DNA from 4 places in the Candidatus Dorea massiliensis AP6 genome. Region 2 is predicted to be linked to each of the others. Evidence: riboswitches for the same ligand, from Rfam matches in the RefSeq annotation. Region 2 holds a riboswitch; each other region holds the start of a gene.
The links. Region 2 has a riboswitch for cobalamin ahead of ACESZP_RS04225 (sirohydrochlorin cobaltochelatase). Riboswitches for the same ligand answer to the same signal wherever they lie in the genome.

Region 1: another riboswitch for cobalamin. It lies ahead of ACESZP_RS10840 (ABC transporter substrate-binding protein); the one in region 2 lies ahead of ACESZP_RS04225 (sirohydrochlorin cobaltochelatase).
Region 3: another riboswitch for cobalamin. It lies ahead of ACESZP_RS05925 (tRNA threonylcarbamoyladenosine dehydratase); the one in region 2 lies ahead of ACESZP_RS04225 (sirohydrochlorin cobaltochelatase).
Region 4: another riboswitch for cobalamin. It lies ahead of nikB (nickel ABC transporter permease); the one in region 2 lies ahead of ACESZP_RS04225 (sirohydrochlorin cobaltochelatase).

What each region holds. Positions count from the first base shown of each region.
Region 1 covers NZ_CAXTKW010000009.1:124,632-132,431, reverse strand. Annotated here, with positions in the region: gene ACESZP_RS10850 (CapA family protein) at 1-750, shown strand, start outside; tRNA gene ACESZP_RS10845 (tRNA-Glu) at 899-970, shown strand; cobalamin riboswitch at 1,085-1,302, shown strand; gene ACESZP_RS10840 (ABC transporter substrate-binding protein) at 1,440-2,510, shown strand; gene ACESZP_RS10835 (iron chelate uptake ABC transporter family permease subunit) at 2,586-3,644, shown strand; gene ACESZP_RS10830 (ABC transporter ATP-binding protein) at 3,657-4,445, shown strand; gene tyrS (tyrosine--tRNA ligase) at 4,951-6,183, shown strand; gene ACESZP_RS10820 (kinase) at 6,185-6,433, shown strand; gene alaS (alanine--tRNA ligase) at 6,533-7,800, shown strand, end outside.
Region 2 covers NZ_CAXTKW010000003.1:70,996-78,795, reverse strand. Annotated here, with positions in the region: gene ACESZP_RS04255 (DUF5688 family protein) at 1-366, opposite strand, end outside; gene ACESZP_RS04250 (ABC transporter ATP-binding protein) at 762-1,877, opposite strand; gene ACESZP_RS04245 (FecCD family ABC transporter permease) at 1,881-2,924, opposite strand; gene ACESZP_RS04240 (ABC transporter substrate-binding protein) at 3,027-4,169, opposite strand; gene ACESZP_RS04235 (hypothetical protein) at 4,166-4,624, opposite strand; gene ACESZP_RS04230 (hypothetical protein) at 4,762-5,331, opposite strand; gene ACESZP_RS04225 (sirohydrochlorin cobaltochelatase) at 5,357-6,580, opposite strand; cobalamin riboswitch at 6,793-6,970, opposite strand; gene ACESZP_RS04220 (Na+/H+ antiporter NhaC family protein) at 7,053-7,800, opposite strand, start outside.
Region 3 covers NZ_CAXTKW010000004.1:169,624-177,423, reverse strand. Annotated here, with positions in the region: gene cobJ (precorrin-3B C(17)-methyltransferase) at 1-727, opposite strand, end outside; gene hemA (glutamyl-tRNA reductase) at 793-1,995, opposite strand; gene cobM (precorrin-4 C(11)-methyltransferase) at 1,995-2,750, opposite strand; gene cobI (precorrin-2 C(20)-methyltransferase) at 2,755-3,456, opposite strand; gene ACESZP_RS05925 (tRNA threonylcarbamoyladenosine dehydratase) at 3,457-4,257, opposite strand; cobalamin riboswitch at 4,388-4,515, opposite strand; gene ACESZP_RS05920 (ferredoxin-like domain-containing protein) at 4,574-5,527, opposite strand; gene ACESZP_RS05915 (FAD-dependent oxidoreductase) at 5,541-7,172, opposite strand; gene ACESZP_RS05910 (LysR substrate-binding domain-containing protein) at 7,302-7,800, shown strand, end outside.
Region 4 covers NZ_CAXTKW010000002.1:11,912-19,711, forward strand. Annotated here, with positions in the region: gene ACESZP_RS02425 (DUF5685 family protein) at 112-936, shown strand; gene ACESZP_RS02430 (DnaJ domain-containing protein) at 929-1,696, shown strand; gene ACESZP_RS02435 (prolyl-tRNA synthetase associated domain-containing protein) at 1,855-2,409, opposite strand; gene ACESZP_RS02440 (class I SAM-dependent methyltransferase) at 2,556-3,434, opposite strand; gene ACESZP_RS02445 (threonine/serine exporter family protein) at 3,418-3,861, opposite strand; gene ACESZP_RS02450 (threonine/serine exporter family protein) at 3,872-4,621, opposite strand; cobalamin riboswitch at 4,802-5,020, shown strand; gene nikB (nickel ABC transporter permease) at 5,134-6,078, shown strand; gene nikC (nickel transporter permease) at 6,075-6,914, shown strand; gene ACESZP_RS02465 (ABC transporter substrate-binding protein) at 6,911-7,800, shown strand, end outside.

The DNA.
Region 1 (7,800 bases), on a different contig from region 2:
GATAAGCAATATACCTTCCGGGTGGATCCCAAATATGCATCTGTATTACCGGAGCTGGGGGCAGATATCGTGACCCTGGCCAATAACCATATGCTGGATTTCGGACGGGGCCCGCTTAAGGAGACCCTTGAAGCGTTGGACGAGGCAGGAATTCTCCATGTGGGAGCGGGGCAGAACCTGGAGGAGGCAAAGGCTCTGAAAACCATGGAGGCAGGCGGACGGGTCATTGGCTTTCTGGGAGCCACCCGTGTGATTCCGGAGCATTCCTGGACGGCGTCCCGGAGCAATTCCGGTCTCTTTACCACCTATGATCCCACGAAGCTTCTGGGGGAGATACAGGCGGCGAAGCAGCAGTGCGACTATGTAGTGGTCTATGTCCATTGGGGAATCGAGCGGAACACAGAGCCGGAGGAGTATCAGAAGTCCTTGGCCCGCCAGTATATCGACGCCGGGGCAGACGCTGTGATCGGCGCGCACCCTCATGTACTGCAGGGGATCGAATATTATCAGGGGAAACCGATTTTTTATAGCCTGGGCAATTTTATTTTCGCAAACCGGACCTACGAAACCATGATGGCAGAGCTGACCATTACAGACGACGGCACAGAGGTAAGGGTGATTCCCTGTGTCAGTACGGCCAACCAGATGGGACTGATGGATGGCAGTGGGCGGGCAGCCTTCTACGGAAATCTGCAGGGGCTGTGCTTCGGCGGCGTTACAATAGGGGAAGATGGAAGCGTCAGGGAGTAAGAAAAAAAGATGTATAAATTATCAGAAAAATATAAAAAATACGTGAAATATAAAGAAATTAAAAATTTTGAAAAAAACACTTGCATTTCCTGTTGCCTTATTATATACTAAACAAGTCGCAAGGGTGCGGCACAAAAACATAGGAAATGGTCGATTGGTCAAGCGGTTAAGACGTCGCCCTCTCACGGCGAAAACAGGGGTTCGATTCCCCTATCGACTGCTGAAAAACTTCTGGTTATCCAGGAGTTTTTTGTTTTATCGCATTGTGGAGGAATGGAAGGAACTGGCATGGATTAACAATATTTGATGCTTGACAAGAAAACGGAAAATAGGTAATATATCTAACGGAGTGAGTGTCGGCTAACAGAAATGTTGGGCCGGTGAAAAGGGAAACAGGTGTAAATCCTGTGCGGTGCCGCCGCTGTAAGCGCGAAGTTTCAGGGCCGTTTTCCTTCACTGTCCGTAAGGTACAGGAAACGGTACGGGACGGGAAGAAGGAAGACAAATAAGGCCAGCGTAAGTCAGAAGACCTGCTTATTCTGCTTTTGCTGTCACGGTCCATGACATTTGCGAAAGATAAAGGGCGCAGTGCGTCCGGATGCCGAATACGGGTGCATCATCTGATCAGAAGTGATTGGGTGGTGCTTTTTTTATGGACGAATCATTTTATACAACAGAGGAGAAAGAACATGAAGAAGAGAGTAGTAAGCGTATTGTTAAGCACCTGCCTTGTGGCTGGTATGCTGGCAGGCTGTGGTTCCAAGACTGCGGATACCACAACCACCACTGCGGAGGAGACCACAGAGGATGCAGAAAGTACCGACGCAGCTGATGAGACGGTCGATGCAGACAGCGATTATGAGCCGGTCAGCATCACCCTGAACCTGGAGCGTTCCGGACTGGGCGAGAACGTAGAGTACACCATCACCAAAATGCCCTCCGCTGTGGTAGCGTCCGGCGACCAGATGGCAGACTTTTTCTTTGATCTGGGACTGCAGGACCAGATGGTAGGCTATACCAAGGGCTTCTGCTGGAGTACGGCTTCCGAGTATCCGGCCCGGGATGAGGTTCCTCAGCTGATGAATCCGGGCGAGGGCTTGACCAATCTGTCCAAGGAAGAATTGCTGGCAACCGGCTGTGATTTTCTGATGGGATGGGATTCCACATTCTCAGATAAAAACTTCAACAAGGATTTCTGCGAGGAAAACGGTATCACGATGTACTTCCCGTATGTATGCACAGACAGTGCAACCTTCGAGGATCTCTATAAGGATTATGAAACTCTGGGAAATATCTTCAAGGTGCAGGAACTGGCAGCCGAGAAGGTACAGGCTATGAAGGATACCCTGCAGGAGGTGCAGGACGCTCTGGGCGATGAGGCCTATGAGAATCCGGTAAAAGTATTTGCTTATGATTCCGGAGAGGATGTACCGTTTACCGCTTGCCAGGGTATGCCGGGCGACATCATCAAGAAGGCCGGCGGTATCTCCATCTTCGATGATATCGAAGCAGGCTGGGCAAAGCCCTCCTGGGAGGAAGTAGTAGAGCGTGATCCGGACGTGATTCTGATTCTGGAGTATACCGGAGACGATGTGGCAGAGAAGCGGGAGTTCCTGGAGACCAATGAGTTCACCAAGGATCTGCGCGCCGTAAAGGAAGGCAGAATCTACTCCGTATGCTGCAGTGATATGCAGGGAAGCGCAGGAAGCGCCAATGCAGTGAAGACCATTGCAGAGCAGCTGTATCCGGACAAATTCTAACAGGGGGAAAGACAGGGGAGTGAAAGCTCCCCGTTTTTCTTGCTCATTCTATTTGTGTTCTCGAAGGAGGAATCTATGAAAGGAACAGTAAAATCGGGCAAAGGCCGCTTCCTTGTGACGCTGCTGCTGGTATTGCTGCTGATTGCCGCGGTATTGACCATATCGGTAACCATCGGCGCAGTGAACGTCTCAGCAGGCGATATTGGAAAAATTCTGGTAAATAAAATCTCTGGGAAGGATATCTTTCAAATTGCCTGGGAGGGCAAAACGGAAAATATCATCTGGAATATCCGGTTTCCCCGCGTGCTGATGGCCTTTATCGTAGGCGCGGGACTGGCGCTGTGCGGCGTCCTGATGCAGGCACTGACCAAGAATCCCCTGGCAGATCCCTATGTGCTGGGTATCTCCTCCGGCGCTTCTGCCGGGGCAGTCTGCGCGATCCTGCTTGGGTGGTTCAGCTTTATGGGCGGGTATTCCGTTATCTTTGGCGCTACCATGGGAGCGGCTGTCTCCATCTGTCTGTCTTTAAGTATCGCCTCCATTCATGGCCGGATTACCTCGACGCAGCTGGTTCTGGCGGGTATCGCGACTTCCGCCCTGTTCTCGGCCTTTACCAATCTGATGGTATACGGAATCAATACGGGATCGGATAAGACGAAGATGGCGCTCTATTGGATGGTAGGATCCTTAAGCGGAGCCACCTGGAGCAAGCTGAGATATGTGGTGGTGGTTGGCGTTGTGGTAATCGTGGTCATTTTCCTGTTCGCGAAGGAGCTGGACGTATTGCTTCTGGGCGATGACGTGGCGGAAACTCTGGGTGTGGATACCCGTAAAATGAAACTGGTTATTATTGCGGCTTCCACGATCCTGACCGGCGTTGTGGTATCCGTCAGCGGCGTGATCGGATTTGTGGGACTGGTTGTACCCCATATTATGCGAAGCTTTGTGGGATCCGGACACAGACGGCTGATCCCCATGGCGATTCTGGGAGGCGGTCTTTTTACAATGCTTACCGATCTGATTTCACGCACCATCATTGCTCCGTCTGAATTGCCCATCGGCGTGGTGGCGGCCTTTTTCGGCGCGCCCTTCTTCCTGTATCTGATTCGCCGGGGCAATATGGGAAAAAAGTAGAGGAGGCAGAGTATGAGTTTACAGGTAAAAAATCTGGATTATCAGATAGACGGAAAAAGCATTCTGGAACAAATCTGCCTGGAAGTGCAGGACGGCGAGTTTGTGGGCCTGGTTGGTCCCAATGGCTGCGGCAAATCTACGCTTCTCAAAAATATCTACCGGACCTACAAGCCGGGCCGGGGTACCGTTTTTCTGAATGAAAAGGATGTGCTGGATTTTTCCTTCAAAAAAATGGCCGGGGAAATGGCAGTCATGGCTCAGGAAAATCATGTGGAGTTTGATTTCGAGGTGCGGGATATGGTCATGTTTGGCCGGTACGCCAAGAAAAAATTCCTGCAGGGGGATTCGGCGGAGGACAAGAAGCTCTGTGAAAAATGCCTGAAGGAAGTGGGACTGTCCGGCTACGAGCACCGTTCCTACTTAAGCCTGTCCGGTGGCGAAAAGCAGCGTGTGCTGCTGGCCCGTGTGCTGATGCAGGAGAGTGCCTTTATTGTGCTGGATGAGCCCACGAACCATCTGGATGTGAGCTATCAGTATCAGATTATGGATATTTTAAAGGGGCAGGACGTGACGGTATTTTCGTCCATTCATGACCTGAATCTGGCTGCCCTGTACTGCGATCGGATTATTTTCATGTATCAGGGGAAGATTGTGGATTACGGTACGCCGGAAGAGGTGCTCACAAAAGAAAATATCCGGGAGTACTTTGGCATCGAGGCGCAGATCACCACAAATACGGCCACGGGAAAACGGCAGATTTATTATCTGCCGGGCTGGATAAAAAGCGGAAAAAGGGCTTGACAAAACCAGTTTCCCCTGCCTATAATAAACGCAGATTTACACATAAACCAAAAGGCTTTGACGGGAACAAGTAGAAGTCGGAGGGAGCGGACAGAAAGCAGCCGGGCGATGAGAGGCGCGCGTATCTCCTGATTTTGAATACATCCCCGAGCTTCGCACCGAACCCATTTCCGGAAGCAGTTTTCCGGAGCAGGAAGTAGGCTGCGACGGAATCCCGCACCCGTTAGCGTGCTAGAGTGTCGATAGCTGGCACTTGAAGAGGTAAGCAGCGCGAGCTGTTTATGAAAAAAGGTGGTAACACGAGCGTAGCCCTCGTCCTTTTATAAGGATGAGGGTTTTTTTACGTAAGCAATGAGCCGTGCATTCTGGGCTACAGGAACATTTTTCATGCTTGCATGGGAAATGTGGATGGAGCCCGGAATATAGGGTGAAGCCCGTGAACCCTGGCCTTGAAAAAGCCAGGGTTTGCACAGCAGAGTGAATTTCTAATCAGGAGGAAGAGAACATGGCAGAAAATATTTATGACGTACTCATGGAGCGCGGCTTCATCGAGCAGTGTACCCATCCGGAGGAGGTAAGAGAGCTCCTTGGAAAGGAAAAAGTAACCTTTTACATCGGCTTTGACGCCACCGCAGACAGCCTGACCGCAGGACATTTCCTGACCATCATGGCTATGATGCATATGCAGCGGGCAGGACATCGTCCCATCGCCCTTCTGGGCGGCGGAACCACCATGGTAGGAGACCCCTCCGGTAAGTCCGATATGCGTAAGATTATGACAAAGGAAACCATTCAGCACAACGCGGACTGCTTCAAGAACCAGTTGTCCCGTTTCATCAACTTCGACAATGACAACGCGATTCTGGCGAATAATGCGGACTGGTTGCTGGATCTGAATTATGTGGATTTTCTGCGCGAGGTAGGAGCTCATTTCTCTGTAAACCGGATGCTGAACGCGGAGTGCTACAAGCAGAGAATGGAGAAGGGACTGACCTTCTTTGAGTTTAACTACATGATCATGCAGTCCTACGATTTCCTGAAGCTGAACCAGATGTACGGCTGCCAGATGGAGCTGGGCGGCAATGACCAGTGGTCCAATATCATCGGCGGCGTAGAACTGATCCGCAGAAAAGAGAATAAGCCGGCATACGGTCTGACCTTCAAGCTTCTGACCACCAGCGAGGGCATCAAGATGGGCAAGACCATGAAGGGCGCCGTGTGGCTTGATCCGGAGAAAACCTCTCCCTACGAGTTTTACCAGTACTGGAGAAACATCGAAGACGTGAAGGTAGAGGAGTGCCTGGGACTTCTGACCTTCCTGCCCATGGACGAGGTTCGTCGCCTGGGAGCTCTGGAGGGCGCGGAAATCAATCACGCAAAAGAGGTTCTGGCATACGAGATCACCAAGATTGTACACGGTGAGGAAGAAGCCAAGAAAGCACAGGAGGCTGCAAGAGCCCTGTTCGCCAACGGCGGCAAGACCGACGATATGCCCACCACAACCTACGCGAAGGCCGAGCTGGATGAGGGTAAGGATATCCTGACGCTTCTGGTGGAGACAAGGCTGGCTCCTACCCGTTCCGAGGCGAGACGTCTGGTACAGCAGGGCGGCGTGACGGTCAATGATGTAAAGGTAACAGATGTGTACCAGAAATTTACCACGGGTGATATGGACGCCGACGGAGCGCTGGTGCTTCGCAAGGGCAAGAAGGCATACCACAAGGTAAAGGCTGATTAATATGGAAGAAAGACAGTATCTTTCCCGCGTCCGCGCCTTTCTGGAGGAAAAGGGCTGGGAATATGAATATACGGAGGAGGACGGGCTTGGCAGCATTGACTTCTCCTACCGCGGCGTTCCCTATCACATCTGGGAGTTTGAGGAAAACAGAGAGCGCGGCGCAGAGACCAACCTCTACCACGGCGGCCGCCAGCAGGAGGTTCTGGGGGATTATGAGGCAGAGCTGATTCGGGAAATGAAGCAGTGGTAAACAGAAGAACGATTGACAAACCGCCCCCCAGAACCTATAATAAAAAAGATTATGGAATAGAGACAGCCCGCTAACGAATCTGGGCTTAGGAGGGAACAAATGAAACAGTATGGCGTAAATGAACTTCGAAGAATGTTCTTGGAATTTTTCGAGAGCAAGGGACATCTGGCAATGAAGAGTTTTTCTCTTGTACCTCACAACGATAACAGTCTTCTGCTGATCAACTCCGGTATGGCTCCGCTGAAGCCGTATTTTACCGGCGCGGAGATTCCGCCCCGCCGCAGAGTGACCACCTGTCAGAAATGTATCCGTACAGGCGATATTGAAAATGTAGGAAAGACCGCCCGTCACGGCACCTTCTTTGAGATGCTGGGCAACTTCTCCTTCGGCGATTACTTCAAGGACGAAGCGATTCACTGGACCTGGGAGTTCCTGACCGAGGTGGTGGGACTGGACAAGGATCGTCTGTATCCGTCCGTTTACCTGGAGGACGACGAGGCGTTCAACATCTGGAATAAGGAAATCGGGATTCCGGCAGACCGAATCTTCCGGTTTGGCAAGGAGGACAACTTCTGGGAGCACGGCGCAGGTCCCTGCGGCCCCTGCTCTGAGGTCTATTATGACAGAGGCGAGAAGTATGGCTGCGGCAAGCCGGGCTGTACTGTAGGCTGCGACTGCGACCGCTACATGGAGATCTGGAACAACGTATTTACCCAGTTTGACAACGACGGCCACAACAACTATACCGAGCTGAAGCAGAAGAACATTGATACCGGTATGGGTCTGGAGCGTCTGGCAAGCGTGGTGCAGGACGTGGATTCCATCTTTGACGTGGATACCGTAAGAGCGCTCCGGGATAAGGTCTGCGAGCTGGCTCACACCGAATACAAGAAGGACGAACAGAAGGACGTATCGATTCGTCTGATTACCGACCATATCCGTTCCGCTACCTTTATGATTTCCGACGGTATTATGCCCACCAATGAGGGACGGGGCTATGTACTGCGCCGTCTGATCCGCCGGGCAGCCCGCCACGGACGTCTTCTGGGTATCGAAGGCAAGTTCCTGGCAAAGCTTAGCGAGACTGTCATCGAGGGATCCAAGGACGGTTATCCGGAGCTGGACGAGAAGCGCGAGTTCATTTTCAAGGTTCTCGATCAGGAGGAAGAGAAATTCAACAAGACCATCGACCAGGGCTTAAGCATTCTGGCAGAGATGGAAGCAGAGATGGAAGCAAAGGGCGAGAAGGTGCTTTCCGGTGAGAATACCTTTAAGCTGTATGATACCTATGGCTTCCCGGTAGACCTGACAAAGGAAATCCTGGAGGAGAAGGGGCTGTCCGTAGACGAGGACGGCTTCAAGGCAGC
Region 2 (7,800 bases):
CATCTGTTCCAGCACGCCGGTCTCCAGCATCTCACCTGCCGCTTTTATGCTGCCCTGCACATAGCGCCAGACGCTGTCCCAGCCCTCTTCCTCCTGCCGGTCATAAAGCTCTTCCAGGGAAAACCGGGAAACCTGTGAGAGCTTCTCGCTTTTTGTTTTGGTAACCGTCACATAATCGCCGATCAGCACGTCGGATTCCGTCTGATTGTACCGCAGATTCGTCTCCCTTACAAACCGCTCGTCGTACCCCTCATCTCCATCTGAAAGGCCTTCCGGGTAAAACTGAATCTCGCCGGGCTTCACTCCCAGATCCTTCTTTTCCGTAAGCCGGGTCAGAAAACTGCTGCAAAACTCCTGATATGTCACGCCATATCCTCCTTTATTTTAGCTGTATTGGTCGGAACTTTCAACCTCCTTATCTTCTGTAGGTGTAGACACCCGATGAGCAATGAATTTTGCACGGGCTTTTGAAGCTTGTTTGTCAAAAAAATCATGGGATCATTGGGAAGAAGCACCCTGTGATACAAAAGATTAATCTGATAGTTAAAGAATAGCATATTGTAATGTTTTTGTAAATTATTTCCATCCGGCAAATTTCGTAACGATTCGACAATGAATTTGCTTTTCTGCGAAAAGTCTGTTCTATATTATGAAAGCTTTATACTTGCACCCACAAAAAAACGTGGTCCGTAAGCCCTCTCTCCACTGATTCTGCAGCAAAACCGAGGTTATCACTTTCCACGTTCTCTTTTGACTTTCTACTATATTCCTTCTAATTTACCCTGCCGTGCCGCATACTCCTTAAGCTCGCACAGTCCTGCTGCCATCCCGGCCTCTGCGCCTGTCTCAGGAAGTTTCACGGTACAAATCGCCCGTTCACAGCCATCTATAAGCCGTTTCGCCTCCGCGATCTGCTCTTCTCCGATCGTCCGAAAAGCCGATACCCTCACCGTCTGCACTGCCAGCGCCTTCGCCGACGGATAATCCAAATCATTTTCCCACAAGATCCCGGCTGCAAAGGGGATTCGCTCCCGCTGAAGCTTTCGGAATACCGCCGTGCCCGTGCCATTTCCGGCGATAACAAAGACCCGCGGCTCCCCATCCACAGCCGGGAGCTCCAGGTCGCCGGTCAGCTCGTCGTAGGTTCCCACGGTCATGCCATACAGCTTCGGAATATACCCTTCGGTGAAAATCTCCTCCGGCGTCCCGAACCGATCCACCTTATCGCCCCGCACGCAGGCAATTTTATCCGAGATACGGCCTGCCAGATCCAGTTCATGTAAGGACATGATGACAGACAGATTTCTTGTCCGTGACATATTTTGAATAATGGAAAGGAATTCCAGTTTGTAACGGATATCCAGAAATGAAGTGGGCTCGTCCAGCACAATAATATCCGGCTGCTGGCAGAGCGCCCGAGCCAGCATGACCCGCTGCTTCTGGCCGTCGCTGGTCTTCGTATAATCCCGATCTGCCAGCTCATGGATATGCACCAAATCCATGGCCTCGTCCACCACGGCCCAGTCCTCCCCGGAAAGTACGCCAAACTTGCCCGTATAGGGATAACGGCCTGTGGACACCACGTCCCGGCAGGTCATCATTTCCGGATGGATGCGCTCGGTCAGCACTACAGAAAGCTTCTGAGACAGTTCCTTGCCGCTCAAATCCCCCATAGCCTTGCCGTCCAGCACCGCCACGCCGCCTAAGGGCGCCAGCTGTCGGATGATACTTTTCAGAATCGTAGTCTTGCCCGCGCCGTTGGGGCCGATGAGAGTCAGGATTTCACCCTTTTTCAGGCTGATTCGGATGTCTTTGATCAGGGGAACGCCGTGGTAGCCGACAGTCAGTCCTTCCGTGTAGAAATAATAGGTATCCATATGCTACTCAGCCCTCTCCTTCTTTCTGTGAATCATAATATAGATGACCACCGGCGCGCCAAATACTGCTGTCACCGTACTGATGGACAATTCGGTGGGGGCAAACATGGTCCGGGCCAGTAGATCGCAGAACAGACAGAAAGCCGCCCCGCCCAGGAAACAGGCCGGTATCATCAGGATGGGCTTCGCTGTCCCGAATAAATTCTTGACCAGGTGGGGCACCGCGATTCCCACGAAGGATACCGGGCCTGCAAAGGCCGTCACGCAGGCGGACAGAACACTGGACAACAGCACCAGCAGAATCCGGAACACCTGCACGTTCAGACCCATATTTTTCGCGTAGGCCTCGCCCATCTGGTAAGCACTGATGGGCTTCGACATGAGAAAGACGCAGATAGCCGTGATACCCACCACGATGGCCATAATCAGCACATTGTCCCAGGTCATGCCGGAAAAGCTTCCCTTGGACCAATTGTGCAGATTGACGATGTCCGCATCGTCAGCGAAGGTTACGACAAAGTCCGTCACTGCAGAACAGATATAGCCGATCATGACGCCGCTGACGATGAGCATAGACATCTGATCCATCACCTTCGACATGAGAATCACGAAGCCCATACAGATCATGGCTCCCACAAAGGCCGCGATGATCATGACCCAGGAGCTTAAAACAAAAGCATTTCCCAGGGCCGCCACCATCACCAGAGCTACCACCAGCTTCGCGCCGGAAGAGATTCCCAGGGTAAATGGGCCCGCAATCGGGTTATGGAAGAAGGTCTGCAGCAGATAACCGGACAGGGCCAGGCCGCCGCCCAGGATGCCAGCAGCAGCCGCCCGGGGAAATCGGATACCCATGACGATATCCGTATAGGTATCGTCGCCTCCATTTTTGCCCAGTATCCTTGGAATCTCCGAAAGCGGAATATTTACGGTTCCAATGCAGATGCTAAGAATCAGAAAAACCAGCACCAGCAGGGCCAGTATCAGAAATGCCGCCCAGTATCTTCCTTTGTTTCGGGCATTTCTGCCTCCTGTTGTGTCACGCATCGTTCTCGTTCCCTTCTGTCACTGTGCGAATCCCCACAGCTACCGTGTCTCTGTTATCCGGCGCATACTTTCCGGAGCCTTCTCTTTGCGCTCCGAATCGTATCAGTTTAACTTGTAAAGATAAGTCAAATCTCCGTCGTCCCCCTCCAGCATCCGGTGAATATCCGACGTGATTGTGCCCAGCTCCATAGTGGACTGATACAGGTTCTTGGTCGTACAGTACACATGCCCCTCCTGCACCGCCTTGAATTTCTGAAGCAGGGGGCTCTTGGCCAGAAGCTCATCCACCGAGGAAAGCTGTCCCTCTATGGTGCTGTTGTAAATGATGTAATCCGCGTCCTTCGCTCCTGCATAAAACTCCTCCATCTGCATGGACAGGGTGGACGTGGCGTCATCCTCATCTCCCAGATCCCGGAAAATGTAAGTGCCGCCAGCCAGCTCAATCATTTTCGGCAGATAGTCGGCAGATTTCCGCACGTTGGCCTCGCCGTTGCTGGTGATATAGAAAAATGCCACCGTCTTACCCGTGGCCGCCTCGCCACTGATGGCCTCGAAGGCGTCCGCCTCTTTGGCAAAGGCCGCCTCGGCTTCCTCCTCATGGCCGGTCAGAAGGCCGTAGAGCTTCACCCACTCGGTCCGTCCCAGGGGATTCGGCTCATAACTGGAGTGATCCACCAGCACTGGAATTCCAAACTTTTCCAGCTGTTCCTGTACCTCCGGCGTGTGGGAAATCATGGTATTCTCGATGGCCAGACCACAGTTCTGGGCCAAAATCTGCTCATAATCCGGCGCGGAATATTTGCCTGCATAGAGAATGTCGCCGTTCTCCATGGCCGCCTTCGCCGCGTCGATATACCAGCCCTCCGTCTTGGTGCCGCTGAATCTGATGGTGTCCAGGGCGTCCAGAGACACGAACATGTCCATAACTGCTGAAGCCACCAGATATATATTCTGAATGGGCTGCTGTAACACGGTGATATCCTTCGCCAGATCTGCCGGCGCTTCTTTTCCTTCCGGAACCACCAGGAAACGTCCGTCATCCGCGACGGTAATCAGCGCGTAGCCGCCCTCATAATTGTCGATAGTAAATTTCTGCGCGTATTCCAGCTTTGTGCTGTCTGTATAGGTCAGCTCGTCACTGATATCCGTGCTGTTCTCTGCCGTGCCGGAACCGCCTGCTCCACAGGCCGTAAGTCCCAGACACATAGCCAGGCACAGAAAAAGTGCCATCAGTTTCTTTTTCATGCTTTCGTATTCCTCTTTTTCCGCATTACAGTCGCTGCAATCGCTGCCGCTACTACGATAATCACGATACCTGCTGCCGCCGTGGTGGAACCCGATCCACCCGTGCTGCCGCCGTTCTCTCCCTTGATAGAATTCGACGCAAAGGTCAGCGTATATTCTACCTCATGGGGCGTACTCATGGCCGTGGTATCACCAATCACATCGATCTCCTCGTCAAACACATCTACCGGAATCTCAAAGACAGAATGTTCCTCTGTACTCACCGGAAGATATTTCTCGCCGCCCACGATCATATAATCGTAATGATTGCTGCTCCAGGTAATCTGTGCGGTTGCCTGTCCGTCCTCTACGGACAACGCGGTGGGCGATTCAATGGTGGCCCGGCCACTGCCGCCCTCCATAGTCACTTCTACTGTGTAATTCCCGTCTGCCAGCTGTAATTCATCGATTGTCATAGCTTTACCCCTCGAATCTTATTTGAACAAGGGGGCTGCCGCAAAACGTTCTGCACATTCCACAACAGCCCCTGCATTTTACTTATTCGTAACAGTTCAATCCCCTGAACAGTTACATTTATTCTGCGTTTCGCGTATTAGTCCTGAAGAAGCTCCGGATTGGATACGCTGACCTTATGGTCATACCATACGCCCTTGGTTCCGATCAGCGCCAGATCGAATTCCTCGTCCAGTGCCGGTACCGGTACATCGAAGGCATTGGCCTCCTCCGGCTCTGTACCATCGCCGAAATCTACAGTCTCTACGGTCGGCTGCAGAAGCTCTGCGCCATCCTTCTGGGCGTCCTCTGCCAGACCTTCATACAGATTCACAATGTTCTTGGAAGGCATAACCACATGAATGGTCATCTGTCCGTCTTTTACGGTCAGCGTTCCCTTTCCCTCGTAAAATTCATTTACATGGAACATACTGCTGTCTGTATTGAAATCTGCTGTGTAAACGCCGTCCTCCAGTGTCACAGCTGCAGCTTCTTCTGAATCAGCCTTTTCCGGCTCCGCCGTTTCTTCTGTCTTGGCAGTTTCCTCATCGGAGCTTTCCGCCTCTGTGGTAGTCTCTGCAGCCGGCGTCTCCGCCTTGCTGCCGCAGCCCATCAGCAGTGCGCAGCTTATAACTGCCATTCCCATTAACGCGATGATTTTCTTCTTCATTTCTTTTCTTGTCCTTTATCCTTACTTATTTCATAGCCTCTGCGGTATGAGCAACATAGAGATTCTGGATTGCCTCGATCTCGCCCAGACCTGCGATCTGGCAGTCTACGCTCTCGAACTTACCGGATGCGTTGAACATGCTCTTCCAGGAATCGTCATCGTCGCCTGCCATGTCGTTGTTTGCATGGTCGCCTGCAACTACCATCAGCGGACGAAGTACAACCTTGGTGTAACCAGCCTCAGATACAGCTGCGATCACATTCTCGCATGCGGTCTCCTCCGGCTTGCCCTCTACGGTTCCGATAAATACGTTCTCATATCCCAGATCCTTCATCTGTGCCTGCATCTGGCTGTAGGACACCTTTGCGTTATGGGAAGTACCATGTCCCATAAATACGAATGCAACGCCATCTTCCTTTGCTGCATCCAGAGTATCAAAACCAGCCGTCTTTACAGCCTCAGCAGTAATAGCCTCAGCAACAGCCTTCTTATCTGTATTTACAGCGGAAGCGTCTGCTCCAACCTCGCCCAGAAGCGGCTCAGCTACCTTTACAGACTCAAATTTATCCTTGTATGCGTCTACCGCCTCCATCAGCTCGTCGTACTCAGCGCCGTGCATCAGATGGGTCGGCTGTACAACCAGGTTCTTTACGCCGTTGGCAACTGCGCGATCCAGAGCCTGATCCATGTTGTCAATTGCCTCGCCGTCGCGGGCCTGGATATGGTTGATGATGATCTGCGCGGTAAAGGCACGTCTTACGGACCAGTCCGGATTTGCCTCTGCCAGAGCGTCCTCGATACCCTTGATATCAGCTACACGGCTGTCATTGAAGGAAGTACCAAAGCTTACTACCAGCAGCTCGTTCTCGCCGATCTCGTCCTGGTTTCTCGGATCATCCTTGGAAGCGTCTCCGGTGTCGCGTCCGAAGTAATCCGGGTCAGCGTTCTCGCCCTCTACCAGCTCCTTCTGAGCGTCTGTCAGAGCGTCCCATGCTTCCTTGGCTGCCTTACAGTCAGCGTCTGTGGTCTCTGTTCTCTCCTGCACATAGATCTTGTCAATCAGGGCTGCTACGTTGTCAGCTGCAGCCTGATCTGCGTCCGCGTCGTCTGCAGTCTCCTCTGCAGCGTCTGTGGTCTCTTCCGTAGTAGTAGTGTCTGCAGCCGGCGTCTCAGCCTTGCTGCCGCAGCCTGCCAGCATGGATGCTGTCAGAGTTGTTACACATAACAGTGTTACAAGTTTCTTTTTCATTTTCTTTTCCTCCTGCAAAAATTTTTCAGTTAAATGAAATTCATAAGATCAGAAGGAATCTGCTAAAAAATCCGACGTTCCTGTGGATCGTCGGATTTTCAGTCGTCAGCTTTACATCTGTTCGCCCATCCACGCAAAACAGCGCTGTGCGGAACAGCTGTGTCTATACCCCATCTGGCACTATCAATCCTCGTGATCCGGAATCTTTCGACTCCATGCGCCGCAGTCTGGCAGGTCTCCTGGCTTACAGTACAAGCGCTGCTTATCGTCTTCCCGATGGCTCAGTGACGTATGATAAGCCGCTCCTGCATACAGTGACGAGATCGCGCAGGTCTCTCACCTGCTTCCCTATTCTCCGTTTTTTAACGGCACCAGCTGCTTCTTATTTGATTTCACATAACCTACACAAGCATTATAGCAGTCTTTCTGAAATAATCAACTGTTTTTCCGCTATTTTTTCTTCCTTTTTGCATTATTTCGCCCGTTTTTTCATAAATAACAGATAAGCGAGCAGCAATATGATTCCTACCGGCAGAGAAATCAGCGCAGACTGGGTAAATCCTGCCACAATATAGGTAATAAAGGAAATCACTGCTACACTGACCGCATAGGGAAGCTGGGTGGACACATGGTTTACATGGTTACACTGGGCTCCCGCAGACGCCATAATGGTCGTATCGGAAATCGGGGAGCAGTGGTCGCCGCAGACAGCGCCCGCCATGCAGGCAGAGATGGCCACGGTCATCAACGCCGGATGGGTGGTCTGGAACGCGTCTACCACAATCGGAATCAGGATACCAAAGGTTCCCCAGGAGGTTCCGGTGGCAAAAGCCAGGAAGCATCCAACCAAGAAAATAATAGCCGGAAGCAGAGCAACCATACCCTGAGAGCTGCTCTTAATCAGATTAGCCACGAACTCCGCGGCGCCCAGGCTGTCTGTCATGGCCTTCAGGGTCCAGGCGAAGGTCAGAATCATGATAGCCGGAACCATGGCCTTGAAGCCCTCGGGAATGCAGTTCATGCACTCCTTGAAGCCCAGGACCTTACGGCTCACATACAGCAGAATCGTGATGACCAGGGCGAAAGCACTTCCGATGGCCAGACCGATGGACGCGTCGCTGTTGGAGAAGGCGGTCACGAAGTCCGCGCCGTCAAAGAAGCCGCCGGTGTAAATCATGCCGATGACGCAGCAGATGATCAGGGAAAGAATCGGAATCAGC
Region 3 (7,800 bases), on a different contig from region 2:
ACGCGTAGCCTCTGGGGGTGATCATTCTACCACTGCTTACATAGGTCTGCGAGTTTCCAATGATGACTACGCTGAACATATCAATCTCCGCGTTTTTAAGCTCCGCTAAGGTTGTAATCTGCTTGCTCTCCTCTTTGCGTCCCGCGTGACGCACGATACCCACAGGAGTTTCCGGCTGCCGGTAGCGCATCAGGATTTCCGCTGCCTGCTCCACATAGCCGGTACGCTTTTTGCTCTTGGGATTATACAGGCAGACGATCAGGTCGCCCTGACCGGCGCAGTCCACCCGCTTCATAATCAGATCCAGCGGCGTCATCAGATCGCTTAAGCTGATCACTGCGAAATCATGCATCAGCGGCGCACCCAGCACAGAAGCCGCCGCGCTGGCTGCCGTCACACCCGGTACGGTCTCGATCTCGATATCCGCATTCATTTCCTCTGCCACCTGGTAAATGATACCTGCCATGCCGTAGATGCCGCTGTCTCCGGAGCTGACCATGGCCACGGTCTGATCCTTCATTGCTTCCTCCACTGCCATCCGGCAGCGCTTCACTTCCTGCATCATGGGAGTCGCCAGATAATTCTTATCCGGGAAGAACTCCTTTAACATCTCCACATAGGTGGTATAACCGGTAATAATATCCGCATTGTTGATAACGTCGATACATTTGGCGGTCATATGCTCATAACCGCCGGGGCCGAAGCCCACCACGTATAATTTTCCCATTGTATTCTCCATTTTCTATCTGAAACTCTGTCGGGCTCCTTTTCCGGAATCCCGCTGATATCTGCTTATTTCTCCGGCTCCCGCAGATTCTCCACAAATGCCTCCAGCTCCTCCGGGCTCGCATTCTCCCGGATTCGGTAAAACAGCTTGTCAATGGCCTTGCCGAAGCCCTTTTTCTCCGCTTCCTCTTCCATCCAGTGCTTGACCTCCTGCATCCGGGGTACCGCCTGCTGGAAAATCATCCAGCGCATGAAATCCTCTTCAAACTCTTCCAGAATCTCACCCGCCTGACAGACTGCTTCCTTCTTGGCCCGGTTGTTAGTCTCTGCTAACTCTTCAAGGTCGTCCATATTATAAAAGAAGGTGTGGGGGAACTCGGCGATGGTCTCCTCGATGTCCACCGGAACCGCCAGATCCACGAAAACACGGGGCTTATCCGTCGTCATGTGCTCCTTCACCTTCGTGCCGGTCAGCGTATAATGGGGGCTGGCCGTAGCGCTGATAATCACATCCATGGCGTTGATGTAATCGTAGCGCTCCTTATAATCAATCAGGGTATTGGATTCGCTCTTGATATGGGCGTCGTGGGTCATTGTTACATTGCGGATGGTGCTGTAGATATTTAAGCCCTTCAGGCTGTACAGATTCTTCAGTACGATACCGCCGATCTGACCGGTACCGCCGATAACCATAACATTTTTACCCGCCAGGCTTCCGCCAAAGGCTTCTTCCGCTGCCTTGACCGCCAGGGTCGCCGTAGATACCGAGGTCTTTGACAAATCCGTATCCGTCTTAATCTTCTTGGAACAGGTCACGGCATAGCGGAACAGGGTATTCAGGTATTTGCCGCTGTTGCCCGCCTCCTGTGCCAGCGCATGCGCATGCTTTACCTGGCCGAGAATCTGATCCTCGCCCACCACCATGGAATCCAGTCCCGCTGTCACGGAAAACAGGTGATTGACCGCTTTTCTGTCCTGATAGAAGCGCAGATAATCGGATACGTCCTCTTTCACGGCTGCCGCTCCGGATTCCCGGAGAATCAGCTCCTGCAGCCTGGTAAATACGTTTTTCTTCTTATCCTGTTTTTTATCAAAATAGGTATAAATCTCTGTCCGGTTGCAGGTAGCGATAATGACGCTCTCTGCCGCGCCGCCCTCGTCTATGAGGATTTTCTCAAGCTCCGCCTGCTTCTCTTTGGTAAAGGCGAAAAGCTCCCGAACCTCCAGCGGCGCCGTCTTATGGCTGATGCTGATAAGCCGGATGCTCATTACGCTTCGACTCCCTTCCGGAACTCATGGGTAAAGGTCTTGTCATAAAGCCTGGACAGCTCATAATCATCTCCCAGGAAATCTCCTACTACAGTCAGCGCAGTCTTGGTGATGCCTGCTGCCTTTACCTTCTCTGCAATGTCCATCAGGGTTCCCCGCACAATCTTCTGCTCCGGCCAGCTTGCCTTGTATACAACTGCCACAGGTGTATCCGGACGATACTCCTTCCGAAGGGTTGCGGACAGCTCGTCCATCATACCGATGCTCAGGAAAATGATCATGGTGGCGTGATGTCTGGCCAGATCCTGAAGCTTTTCCCCCTCCGGCATGGGCGTTCTGCCCTCCATGCGGGTCAGGATCACCGTCTGGCTCACACCCGGCAGCGTGTATTCCTTCTTCAGGGCTGCCGCAGTCGCCAGGAAAGAGCTGACCCCCGGAATGACCTCATACTCGATACCCATGCGATCGAGAGCGTCCATCTGCTCCCGGTGCGCGCCGAAGATAGCCGGGTCGCCGGTATGTACACGGACCACCTTCAGGCCCTTGGCTTCGCCGTCCTTCATGACAGCCAGAACCTCTTCCAGGGTCATGGTGGCGCTGTTATAGATCTGCGCGCCCTCCTTGGCGTCCGCCAGCACCTTGGGGTTTACCAGAGAACCTGCGTAAATGATAATATCCGCGCTGTCGATCAGTTTCTTTCCCTTAATTGTCAGAAGCTCCGGATCTCCCGGGCCTGCTCCGATAAATGATACCATTGTTTTACCTCTTCTCTCTCTTGATGATGACGGTTGTAAAGTAACTGTATGTTCTCTCCGGATCCAGGGATCCGATATATTCGTCCTTCATACCCACGCAGCTGATGACCGTAGCGCAGCCTTCCGCGCGGTCATACTTTTTCATCAGCTCCAGGATGCGGCCAATGCTGCCTCCTGCCTTCATGATGACCACGTTGTCATAGTGGGCGATGGCCTCCTCCACCTGCTGCTCCGCACGGACGGAGGGCACGATCACCAGGGACTCATTTCCCTCCATCAGCGGTAACCGGGCCGCAGCCGCTCCGCTGCAGAAGGATGGGATACCCGGGATAATCTCCGTTTCAAAGCCATGCTCTGCCACATACTGGTTCACATACATGTAAGTGCTGTATACCGAGACGTCGCCCAGGGTAATCATAGCGATATTCTTTCCCCGGGAAAGCTCTGCGGTCAGCTGCTCGCAGGCCGCTGCTCTGCACTTCTTCCGCTCCTCCTTATCCTTTGCCATCCGGAAAATGACTTCCAGGAGGTGCTTATGCTCCAGTTCCACCACCGGGCGGATGATTTCCAGCGCCGTACTCTCTTCTCCGGCTTCTTTTACCGGAACGGCGATGATATCCGCTTCATCGAGAATCCGTTTTGCTTTCAGCGTCAACAGCTCCGGATCACCCGGACCCACGCCGATGCCGTATAATTTACCCTTCATCTATTTATTCTCCTCCTGCTCCTGGGCTGCCCGGGCGCGGTTCATGGCGTCCTCGGTCAGATCCTTTACGATTTCACTTGCGATCAGAAGTCCCGCTACGGACGGTACAAATGCGGTCGAACCCGGAATGTCACGGCGTTCAGTACATTTATGCTTGGCTCCCGGCGGGCAGATACAGTTGGTTCTGCAGCTGATGGACATGTCCTCGATGGGACGCACCGCCTTCTCCTTGGAGTAGACCACCTTCAGCTTTTTGATGCCGCGTTTTTTCAATTCGCGCCGCATGACTCTCGCCAGCGGACATACGCTGGTCTTATAGATATCCGCCACCTCGAACAGGAAGGGATTCAGCTTATTGCCCGCTCCCATGCTGCTGATCAGGGGCACGCCTGCCTTCTCACATTCCTCCACCAGAGAAATCTTCGCGGTGACTGTATCGATGGCGTCCACCACATAGGTGTACCGGCTGAAATCAAATTCATCCTTATTTTCCGGCAGGAAGAAACAGAGATGTGTATTGACCTCCGCCTTCGGATTGATCTCCAGGATACGCTCCTTCATGACCTCGGCCTTGTACTTACCCACCGTCTTCCGGGTGGCAATAATCTGGCGGTTCAGGTTCGTCAGGCACACCTTATCGTCGTCGATGAGATCAAAGGCTCCCACGCCGCTTCTCGCCAGGGCCTCCACCACATAGCCGCCCACGCCGCCGATACCGAAGACTGCCACCCTGGAATGCTCCAGAATCTCCATGGCTTCTTTTCCCAGTAAAAGTTCTGTTCTTGAAAACTGATTTAACATAATTTTCTCCTCATACGCTTGCAAAACAAAAAGAGATCTGTATTTTATGACAGATCTCTCCTTATGATCAGCAGCGGATTTCATCCCATCCGCCGCCAACTATATCCGGAACCGCTTTCCACGGAAGCCTGTCCATTTCCCGCAAAGAGCAGGTAGCCTGGCTTGCAGACACGCTGCTTACAGTGACCGGATCGCTCAGGTCTTCCACCTGATTCCCCTGCTTTATGCATCATGCATACTCTCTGCGTTATACCTTAGTCAGTGTAGCATACAGACGGGCTTTCGTCAACAAAATATACCCTATAGGGTTTCCCTTTTAACAGGTTGCTCCTCCTGTCAGATGAAGCTGCGCATCCAGAATCTCCTGCTTTCTCTCCAGAATTTCATCAGACAGAAGCTGCTGCTCCACGTTATCGAAGCCGAGACGTTCGATGGTCGCAGCGAAACGTTCGCCGGTAATGCCCTGCTCCCGATACAGGAGAATCGCCTTTTCAATCACGTTTAAGGCTTCTTCCTTACTAGTGAACACCTTACGCAGCGCTTTTCCGTGATTGATTTTTTTGCCCCAGCGGCCGCCGATGTAAATCTTAAATCCGTACTGACCGTCTTCGATGGCGTCGAAACGGCATTGACCCACACAGCGGCCGCAGTTGTTACAGATTTCTTTGTTAATCTCCAGAACGCCGTCCTTCACCTTTGCCGCGCCGATGGGACAGGCTGCCTCTACGCTGCACTTCTTACATCCGTTGCAGCTATCCTCGTCAAATTCGGGGATTCTCTGACCAATGATTCCCAAATCATTTAAATCCGGTTTTACACAATTGTTGGGGCAGCCGCCTACCGCAATCTTAAATTTGTGCGGCAGCTTTACCGTGTGATACCCCTCATAAAAACGGTGATGGATTTCCTCGGAAATGGCGAAGGAATCCAAAAGTCCATACTGGCAGGTGGTTCCCTTACAGGCTACAACCGGGCGTACCACAGAACCGGTTCCACCTGTAATTAGTCCTTCTCTGGCAATATATTCCTTGAATTCTTCGATTTTGTCGTAGGGAACGCCCTGTACCTCCACCGTCAGACGGGTGGTAAAGGTTATCACTCCGTTTCCGAATTTTTCCGCCGCTTCCGCAATGCATCTCTGCTGCGCAGCCGTTATCTTTCCATTGACGGTAATGATTCTTGCCGAGAAATTATCGGTTCCCTTATTGCTCAGAAATCCCATTGCCTTTACGCGCTTTTCATCTTCCTTGCTGATTGTTAATGTAGCCATTGTGTGCCTCCTTTTATTCTTCCTCTGTTAATTCTGTATGGAAGGTCATGCCACCCTCCAGTACCTTTGTATCCGTATATCCGTAAGCCTTCAGACGGTTCTGCACCAGATAAGCCCGTTTTCCCTTGGAACATACCAAAAGCAGCTTTTCGTTCCTGCCAAGCCCGTCTGCCGGACCGTCCAGGCTGTTCAGGTCCACATAGGGATACCCGTGCAGCGACGGTGTAATACCCGCATCCACGATCCGATAATTTTCTCCTTCTTCCGCATACTCTGCGGCCGTCATGCTGTCCAGCTCCCCGTTCAGCTTATTCAGCAGAATATTCACTGCATGCTGCAGCGGATGAATCGCAGTGGAGAAGGGCGGCGCGTACGCAAAATCCATGTACTGCAGATCCTCCAGGGTCGCTTTCATGGAAATCGCAGTCACCGCTATATCCGTCAGCTTATCCACCGCTCCCGTTCCCACAGTCTGCATACCAAGCAGCCTGTGGCTTTCCCGATCTGCAATCAGCTTTATGACAAATAAAGCTGCGCCCGGATAGTAATGTGCCTTATCGTCCACCACACAAATCACACTCTCTGCGTCATAGCCTGCTTCCCGCGCCGCCTGCTCCAGTAATCCGGTTCTTCCCATGCAGAAGCCGGCCAGCTTCGCCACGCCGGTTCCCAGCACGCCCGGATACTGCACTGTTTTCCCGGCAAGGTGCTGCGCCGCCGCGCGGCCCGCTATATTCGCTGTGGAACCCATGGGCGACCACTGGGGCTTTCCGGTAATCCGGTTCGTTACCATAGCGCAGTCGCCGACCGCGTAGATATCCGGATCATTTGTCTGCAGCGCCTGATTTGTCAACAGAGCTCCTTTGAACATTTCCAGACCGGCGTCCTGCAAAAATTCCGTATTAGGACGGATTCCCATAGCCAGGATGCAGGCATCCGCCTTCATGGCACGGCGGGAGGTTTTTACCTTTTCTACCTTCTCCTCCCCGAGAATTTCTTCCAGGCCCATTCCGGTAAAACACATGATGCCCGCGTCCGCCAGCTTATTTTCCACATAATCCGCAATCTCCGGATCCAGGAAGCCCGGCAGAATATGGGGCGCGAAATCAATGACGGATACCTTCACATCCTTCGCCGCCAGATTTTCCGCGATTTCCAGTCCGATAAATCCACCGCCCACGATCACTGCCCGACGGATCTCTCCGGCTTCCACAGCCTGCCGAAGCATATCTGCGTCCTCCGGCGTTCTCATATAAAATACATTTTTCAGCTGCGTGCCCGGGCAATCCGGCTCAAAGGGACGCGCGCCTGTGGCAATCACCAGCTTATCATACGCATAGGTTTCGACTGCTCCCGTATCCAGATTCACAGCCTCCACGGTTTTCCCTTTTCGGTCTACTTTTGTCACCTCAGTCCGGATTTCCACCGGCACTCCGGTTACTTTTTCATAAGATTCCGGCGTATGCACCAGCAAATCCTTTTTTTCCCGGATCACGCCGCTCACATAATACGGAAGACCGCAGCCCGCATAGGAAATATCCTTTCCCTTTGTCAGGATCCGGATGTCCGCATTTCGATCTTCCCGCTTCAGCTTGGCTGCAGCCTTGGTTCCGGCTGCTACACCGCCCACTACAATGACCTTCATTTTTCTTCCCCTTTTCTGATACATTTTCGTTACTCTTACTATAGCACTTGCTTATCAATTTGAAAAATGATATTATTTTATTAAATCAATAGGTTTTATCTATATATCTGACAGAAAAGGGGATTTTACATGACCATTCGCCATCTTTCGATTTTTACCGCTGTCGCCGAATACGGCACCATGTGTGCAGCTGCAGAGCATCTGTATCTGACCCAGCCCACCGTCAGCCAGGCCATCCGGGAACTGGAAAAACATTACCATTGTCTGTTGTTTGAACGGCTCGGGAAAAAGCTTTACCTGACAGAACAGGGAAAGCTTCTGCTGTCCCAGGCTCCGGAGCTGATTTCCCGGTTTTCAGAGCTGGAGCAGTTGATGATGAATCAGGGGCAGACCGCTACGCTGAAGCTTGGCAGCACCCTCACCGTCGGTACCTGTCTGACTCCCTCCGTGATTCTAGAGTTGGAAAGGAAGCTGCCGGGTCTGGAAGTATATTCCTTTGTAAGCAATACTGCCGAAATTGAACAAAAGCTTTTGAGATCCCAGCTGGACGCCGCGATTGTAGAGGGTGAAATTCAGTCTCCCGATCTGATTGTGCTCCCTCTTATCGACGACTGTCTTGTTCTGACAG
Region 4 (7,800 bases), on a different contig from region 2:
AAGAACTGTGAAAGCCATTGACATTGACAGGATGCATGGTAAGATTAAATACTAAGCAGCATTGTGAGGAAAATGAATTCGCGAAGCCGTGAAGCATAAAGGAGTGAGCGAATGTTCGGATATATAGAATGTAATCGTTCGAAGCTTTCAAAGGAAGAGCAGGAACGCTACCAGAGCGTCTACTGTGGACTCTGCAGAAATTTGAAAATGAGATATGGGGAACTGGAGCGGATGAGCTTAAGCTACGATATGACTTTTGTGATTCTGTTCCTTTCTTCTTTGTATGAGCCGAAAGAGAAGACGACGGATTTCCGCTGCGGCATCCATCCATTGCGGCCCCGCAGCGGCGTGGAGAACCGTTTTACAGAATACGCGGCGGATATGACCGTGGCCCTGGCTTATTATAAGGCTCTGGATGACTGGAAGGATGAAAAAAAGACCGGAAAACGCTGGTATGGTGATAAGCTGAAAAAGGCCTATGACGAAGTGGAAAAGGCTTACCCCCGTCAGTGCAAGGCCATCACAGACAGTCTCCAGGAGTTGGATTTTATCGAGCAGGCGCCGGGCGCCAATGCAGATCAGGCCATCAACTGTTCCGGCAAGATGCTCTCGGAGCTCTTTGTATACGAGGAGGATTTCTGGAGCAACAGTCTCAGGGTCTTCGGCTACGAGTTGGGCCGCTTCATCTATCTGATGGATGCGACTATGGATTATAAAAAGGACATGAAAACGGGTAACTATAACCCTCTTTTTGAGATGAAGAAAAAACCGGAAGAGATGGAACCGGTGTTGGGGCTTCCATTGGGTAATGCCATGGAGGTCTTTGAAAAGCTGCCGCTGGTGCAGGACGAACACCTGCTCCGCAATATCCTCTACGGCGGCGTCTGGCAGCAGTATTACGCGAAAATACGTGGAAAGGAGAAAACGGATGGTTGACGATCCATACAGAGTACTTGGGGTGTCCCGGGACGCCACCAGGGAAGAGATAAAAAAAGCCTATCGTCAGAAGGCAAAATTATACCATCCTGATCTTCATCCGGACGATCCGCAGGCAGCGGAGAAAATGAACGAGATTAACGAGGCCTACGATATGCTGAATAACCCGGAGAAATACCGGAGACAGCAGCAGACCTATGGCGGCTATGGGCAGAGCAGCTATGGCAGAGCAGGCGGTTACGGGCAGAATCCTTTTGGAAACGGTCCCTTTGGCAGCGGTCCGTATGGAAATAGTGGAAATGGCACTTATAGCAGCGGTCCTTACGGCGGTTTCGGAAGCTTCGAGGATTTCTTCGGTTTCTGGGGGATGCGCATGGGACCGGAGCGCCCCCAGCAGGTCTGCACCGACAGCGAAACCATGCGTCAGGCCATAGACTTCATCAATATGGGAAAATACCAGTTCGCGGATTCGGTGCTGAACGGTATGCCCGGCGCTGAGCGGAACGCCCGATGGTACTATTTAAGCTCCCTGGCCAACTATGGTCTGAATAATCAGATGCTGGCGGTGGCACAGATTCAGAAAGCATTGCAGTTAGAGCCGAATAACCCGCTTTATCAGCGGACACTCCAGAGCTTCCGTTATGCGGAAAATGTGTACAGCCAGAACAGTCAGTCCTATCAGCGGCAGGCGGAAGGCATGGATAAGCTGTGCAGGAGCTTCTGTCTGGCGCAGCTGTTCTGTATGTTCTGCAGATGCTAAGCAGAGTGTGAAAATAAAAGAGATTCGTTCTTTCCATATATAATAATAGAAGAACGCCTCTCTTTTTTTAATGCTTAGAAAACTGAAATCAAATATAAATAGAATCAAAGAATCGGCGTGGCAGGTGAAATTTTAACCCTGGAACGCCAGAGGCTTTATTACAGCTTCACAAAAATAGCTTCATGATGCACCGCCGGCAGAAACTTCTCCAGCATATCCTCCGTCTTCATCCGCAGACTGGACGTATTGATGCAGGGATGGCAGCCAAATTCCTCATGGGCGGCCACGTCCTCATCGATGATGAGCTGTACCTGATTGTGCGGGTCATTCATCAAGGCCATAACCGTGGCGGATCCCGGCGTCACATTCAGCAGTTTCTCCATATACTCCGCCGGGGCAAAGGAAAGGCGGGAAGAACCGATCTGTTTGGACAGGTCTTTGGTCTTGAACTGCTTATCCCCGGGCATCAGCAGCAGGTAGAATTTCGTTTTTTGGGCGTTGCAGAGCACCAGATTTTTACAGATCTCAATACCGAGAAGCTGATCCACGCCCTGACATTCCTCGATGGTCATGGCTACTCCATGATCCACACGGGTGTAGGGAATCCGAAGTTCATCCAGCAGGTCATAGACAGCCATTTCCTTTTCCAGACGGCCCTCCGGGCTGACGGGACGGCCGGTGTAAACCTGCGGGTCAATATAAATGCTACTCATAATGATTCCTCCTTTGAACTTTTAAATATTACAGAGGCTTCGAATGGGCATCCCATGAAACATAATCTGGAATGTAAAAGAAACCTTAGCATTTAGACAGAAACACAGCGGCCGGAACCTCCAGCCGCCATTGACTTTGTAAAAAGCTATTTAGTTTCCCAGCGTCCGCTTGCGCCGCAGGGCAGCACCAGTCCGGATGCGGTTACGGGCAGCCCCACCTCCTGGGAATCGACAGTACCGTTATATTTCTTCAGCTCTGTGGCGATCATATAAGTCAGCACCGCCGGGGCCAGTCCGGTGGTATAGGAATTTACCAGGAAAAACAGCGGCTCATCGCTCAAAAGCTGGGCGCAGAGACGGATCAGCGGGTGAATGGCCTCTTCAATTTTCCAGATTTCTCCTTTTGGGCCTCTGCCGTAAGAGGGAGGGTCCATGATGATGCCGTCATAATGATTTCCACGGCGAATTTCACGTTCTACGAACTTCACACAGTCGTCCACAATCCAGCGGATAGGAGCCTCACCCAGTCCGGAAGAACGGGCGTTTTCCTTTGCCCAGCCTACCATGCCCTTGGAAGCGTCCACATGGGTGACAGAAGCTCCGGAGGCAGCGGCGGCCAGTGTGGCTCCGCCGGTGTAGGCGAAGAGATTCAGTACCTTTACGGGACGTCCGGCATTGCGGATTTTTTCACCGAACCAGTCCCAGTTGGCAGCCTGCTCGGGGAAGAGGCCTGTATGCTTGAAGCTGAAGGGCTTCAGATTGAATGTTAAGGTATTCTTGCCCTGGCAGAGGGGATACTGGATGGTCCATTGTTCCGGCAGGTCGAAGAATTCCCACTCGCCGCCGCCCTTTTTGCTGCGGTGGTAATGGCCGTTCATGCGCTTCCAGCCAGGCAGCTTTCGCTCCGTATCCCAGATAACCTGGGGATCCGGACGCACCAGCAGGTAGCTGCCCCAGCGTTCCAGCTTTTCTCCTTTCGAAGTATCCAGTATCTCATAATCGGTCCAGTTATCTGCGATCCACATGACAATCTCCTTTGGTCTTTAAAAATAAGCGGAAAATACTGTCCACCACCATGATAGACAGGGCGATCATTCCCGCCACAATCAGTGTCTGAATAATATAATAGGAAGTCATTCCGTCGGAACGGATGACAGAGTGGGCGATGCGGAACATGCCCGCGCCCGGCACCAGCGGTAAGATGCCCGGGATGACGAAAATCGTGACCGGAGCCTTCAGGACCCTTGCGAAAATCTGGCCGCAGAGGGAGACGAGACAGCCGGACAGAAAGGTGGACATGGCCACAGACAGATTGATTCCGATGAGAAACAGATAGATCCACCAGCCCACCGCGCCGGTGAAACCGGCCCAGATGATATATTTGCGCGGTACGTGCAGCAGAAAAGAAAAGGCCACAACGGAAAAAAACGCGCCGATAACCTGTATCAGCATAAAAGCCTCCTTACTGAATGAAACGAAGTCCGATGACAATACCCATAGCTACAGAGGCGGCGACCACAAAGGCCTCCATCATCCGGGCGGAGCCGGAGATATAATCCCCGTGCAGGGTGTCAAAGACCGCGTTGGTGATGGCTACGCCGGGAACCAGGGGCATGATGGCCGCGATGATGATGGAATCCAGGTTCCCTATAATAGGAAGAAACTTCAGAAGTCCGCCTGCGAACAGTGAGATTACCACGGCGCTCAGCAGGATTCCGAAGAAGGCGGGCAGCTTCATGCGGTTGCACAGATACAGGCAGATGGCCATGAAAAATCCGGCCACGCCCGCCACAAAGGCCTCCTGCCAGGTTCCGCCGTAGGTCAGTGCAAAGGCCGCGGCCACGCCCGCGTTGGCCAGCAGAAAGGCCTGGGGAGGGTGCGGTTCCTTTTTCAGCTTTTTTATCTGCCGGAAGGCTTCCTTCAGTTCCAGCTCCCCGCTGCAGAGTCCTCTGGAAATACTGTTAATTTCGTCGATGATACTCAGGTTCGTGCCACGGCTGTGAATCCGGCGGGTCACCGTCATGGACTGGATGGACGGGTCGTCCAGAGTGACCAGAAAGCCGGTCACCATCACGAAAGCTTCGGCGGTCTTCAGCCCCGACAGCTCCAGCATCCGCTGCATGGTATCCTCCACCCGGTAGGTCTCAGCCCCGTTGGCCAGCATCAGCTCCCCCGCCATGACGGCGGTGTCGAGCAAAAGTTTGTAATCCATTTGTCTGATTTCCTTATACCTGATTTTGTATTGAGAATAATCTATGCCCATTATACCTATGTAAGAGAAGCGGGTCAAGGAAAGTATGGATAGAAAGAGAAATAATTCCTGTTTCCGAAGGGACAGGCTGAATTACCGGAAGACAAAAATGGAAAAATCTTGACAGATATAGAGGAATCAAGTAAAATAAACGGGCATAGTGTTGTCAGTCGCGTACGGCGGCTGATAAAGAATAGAGAATCATGTGGAAATCATGGACGGTACCGCCACTGTATACATAAAGAATGATCCTTAGATGAAAGTCCGCCATTGGGGTAAACCTGAGAAGGCGTGGAGAGTTCGCTGGGCTTCTTCCCTGAATATGTGAGTCAGGAGAACTGCTATGCAGCAACCTTAGCGGACGATCTATTTGCGAAGGCTTATTTCCCATGTAAAATCGGTCATGGATGCAAAAGCATCCATGGCTTTTTTGTGTAATGAAGTCGCTTTTCTTATTGAAACGGAGGAAAACAGTGAAAAAGAACAGGCTCGTATCCAGACTTATCCAGATGTGCGTAGTGCTGATAGGCATTTCCTTTCTGACCTTTTTATTAACCTACCTTGCGCCGGGCGATCCGGCCACAGCTATGTATGATTCCCTGGGAATTACTCCGAGTCCGGAAATGCTGGAGCAGGCCAGGCAGTCCATGGGACTGGACAAACCCTTTTTACAGCAATATGTGGACTGGATAGGCGGTATTTTTCACGGAGATTTTGGAACCTCCTTCAGTAAAAGCGCCCCGGTACTGGATCTGCTGATGAAAAGACTGCCGGCAACGTTCCGGCTGGCCCTGTTTTCCCTGGGACTGATGTTAATTATTTCGGTTCCCCTTGGAATTCTTTCAGCGGTCAGACAGGACGGGATAGCGGATTATATCGTTCGCTTTCTTTCTTTCCTGGGTATTTCGCTTCCGGGCTTCCTGATTGGCCTGATCTTATTATATGTCTTCGCTTTGAAGCTGGGACTGGTAAAGGTGGCGAGCAGCTCCGTCGGAATGGAACAGATGCTGCTGCCGGGGATTACGCTGGCCATTGCCATGGCCTCCAAATATTCCAGACAGGTGCGTACGGCGGTACTGGAGGAGCTGCACCAGGATTACGTGACGGGCGCGAGAGCCCGGGGAATGAATCAATGGGAAATACTGTTCCGCCAGGTTCTTCCCAACGCCATGCTTCCGCTGGTTACCATGCTGGGGCTTTCCTTTGGATCACTTCTCGGAGGAACCTCGGTGGTGGAGATTATTTTTTCCTACCCGGGACTGGGTATTCTGGCGGTGGGAGCGGTGAAAGCGCGGGATTATCCGTTGATCCAGGGCTTCGTATTGTGGATAGCCCTGATCTATATGGTGGTAAATCTGCTGGTGGATATATCCTATCATTATATTGATCCGAGGACCAGGGAGGGGGAGAACGGATGAAAAAGAATACAAGATTTGCGGTGCTTTCCATTCTGGTTTTCCTTATTCTGGCAGTGGCGTTCCTGGCGGACAAAATCGTTCCCTACGATCCGTTGAGCGCGTCACTGAGCGACGCATTCCAGGCGCCCGGAAAAGATCACTATTTCGGAACCGACGCGCTGGGGCGGGACGTGTTCTCCCGGGTGATCTGCGGGGCGACCACCAGTGTATACAGCGTGCTGATTCTTGTGGCGGTAATCCTGGTTGTGGGTACCTTTCTTGGAATTATAGCAGGGTATTTCGGCGGAGTGGCAGACGCGGTAATCATGAGAGTGGGCGATATGATGATCGCCTTCCCGGATCTGATTCTGGCTATGGCAATCGCGGGAATTCTTGGGCCAAGCCTGAAAAATTCCATGATTGCAATCGCGGCGGTAAGCTGGACCAGATACGCCAGACTTTCCAGAAGCCTGGTGCTGAAGATACGGAACAGGACTTATATATCCGCGGCGGAAATCTCAGGATCCAGACACAGCAGAATCCTTAGGAGATATATGCTGCCCAACGCGCTTCCCACGATGATTATTACGGCGGCGACGGATATCGGCACCATCATGCTGTCGCTGGCAAGCCTGTCCTTCCTTGGCTTTGGAATCCAGCCCCCCACACCGGAGTGGGGATATATGCTGAGCGAGGGAAGAACTTATATACTGAGCAGCCCGTGGCTGCTGTTTTGTCCGGGACTTGCGGTCTTTATTACGGTGGTCATCTTTAATCTCTGGGGTGACTGTATTAGAGATATGATAGATCCAAATGCAACAGAAAAACGAAGAAAGAAGAGGAGAAAGAGAACATGAATGGAAAAAAACTGATTGCCCTTGCCCTTAGCCTGTGCCTTGCGGGCAGTATCACAGCATGCGGCGGCAGCGCAGGAACAGAGCAGAAAGCAGCGGCAGACGGAGGAAACGCGAAAACACAGCTGAATGTGGCGACAGAGCTGACCAGCGCAACCCTGGATCCGGCAGATGAGTGGAACAGCTGGTTTGTAATGCGCTGGGGCGCGCTGGAAACGCTGACACGTTTTGAGGACGACGGCACCGTGTCGCCGTGGCTGGCAGAAGACTGGTCTGTAGCGGACGATCAGCTGACCTGGACTATAAAGCTGAAAGAAAATGTAACCTTCTCCAATGGAGAACCGATGACGGCGACAAAGGTTCAGGAATCCCTGGAGAGATTATTTGAGGTGACAGATCCCAATAAGGGCGGAAATGGAAACCCCTGGAATTATTTTACATATGACAGTATCAGCGCAGACGATGAAGCCTGGACTGTGACGATTGTAACAAGTGAGCCGACGGTAGACCTGCCGGGCTGCCTTGCGTATCCCTGGTATGGTATTATCGATGTGGCTGGCTCTGCGGATCGCGATATCGCTGCGGACGGACCGATTTGTACAGGACCCTACTGCTTTGTATCCAACGATCCGGAGCATGATATCCAGCTGGTAAAAAATGACAATTACTGGGACGGTGAAGTACCCTTTGAGACGGTCAATGTCATGAAGCTTGGGGAGGCTTCTGCCCGCGCAATGGCCCTGCAGGACGGTTCTGCCGACATGGGAATCAACATTGCGGCGTCTGACAGAGCGGTTCTGGAGAATGCGGGTACCTATCAGATTGACGTCACCGGTGGAAACCGTGTGTGCAACTGGTTTATCAATTTTGACGGAGTGCTGGGCAATGA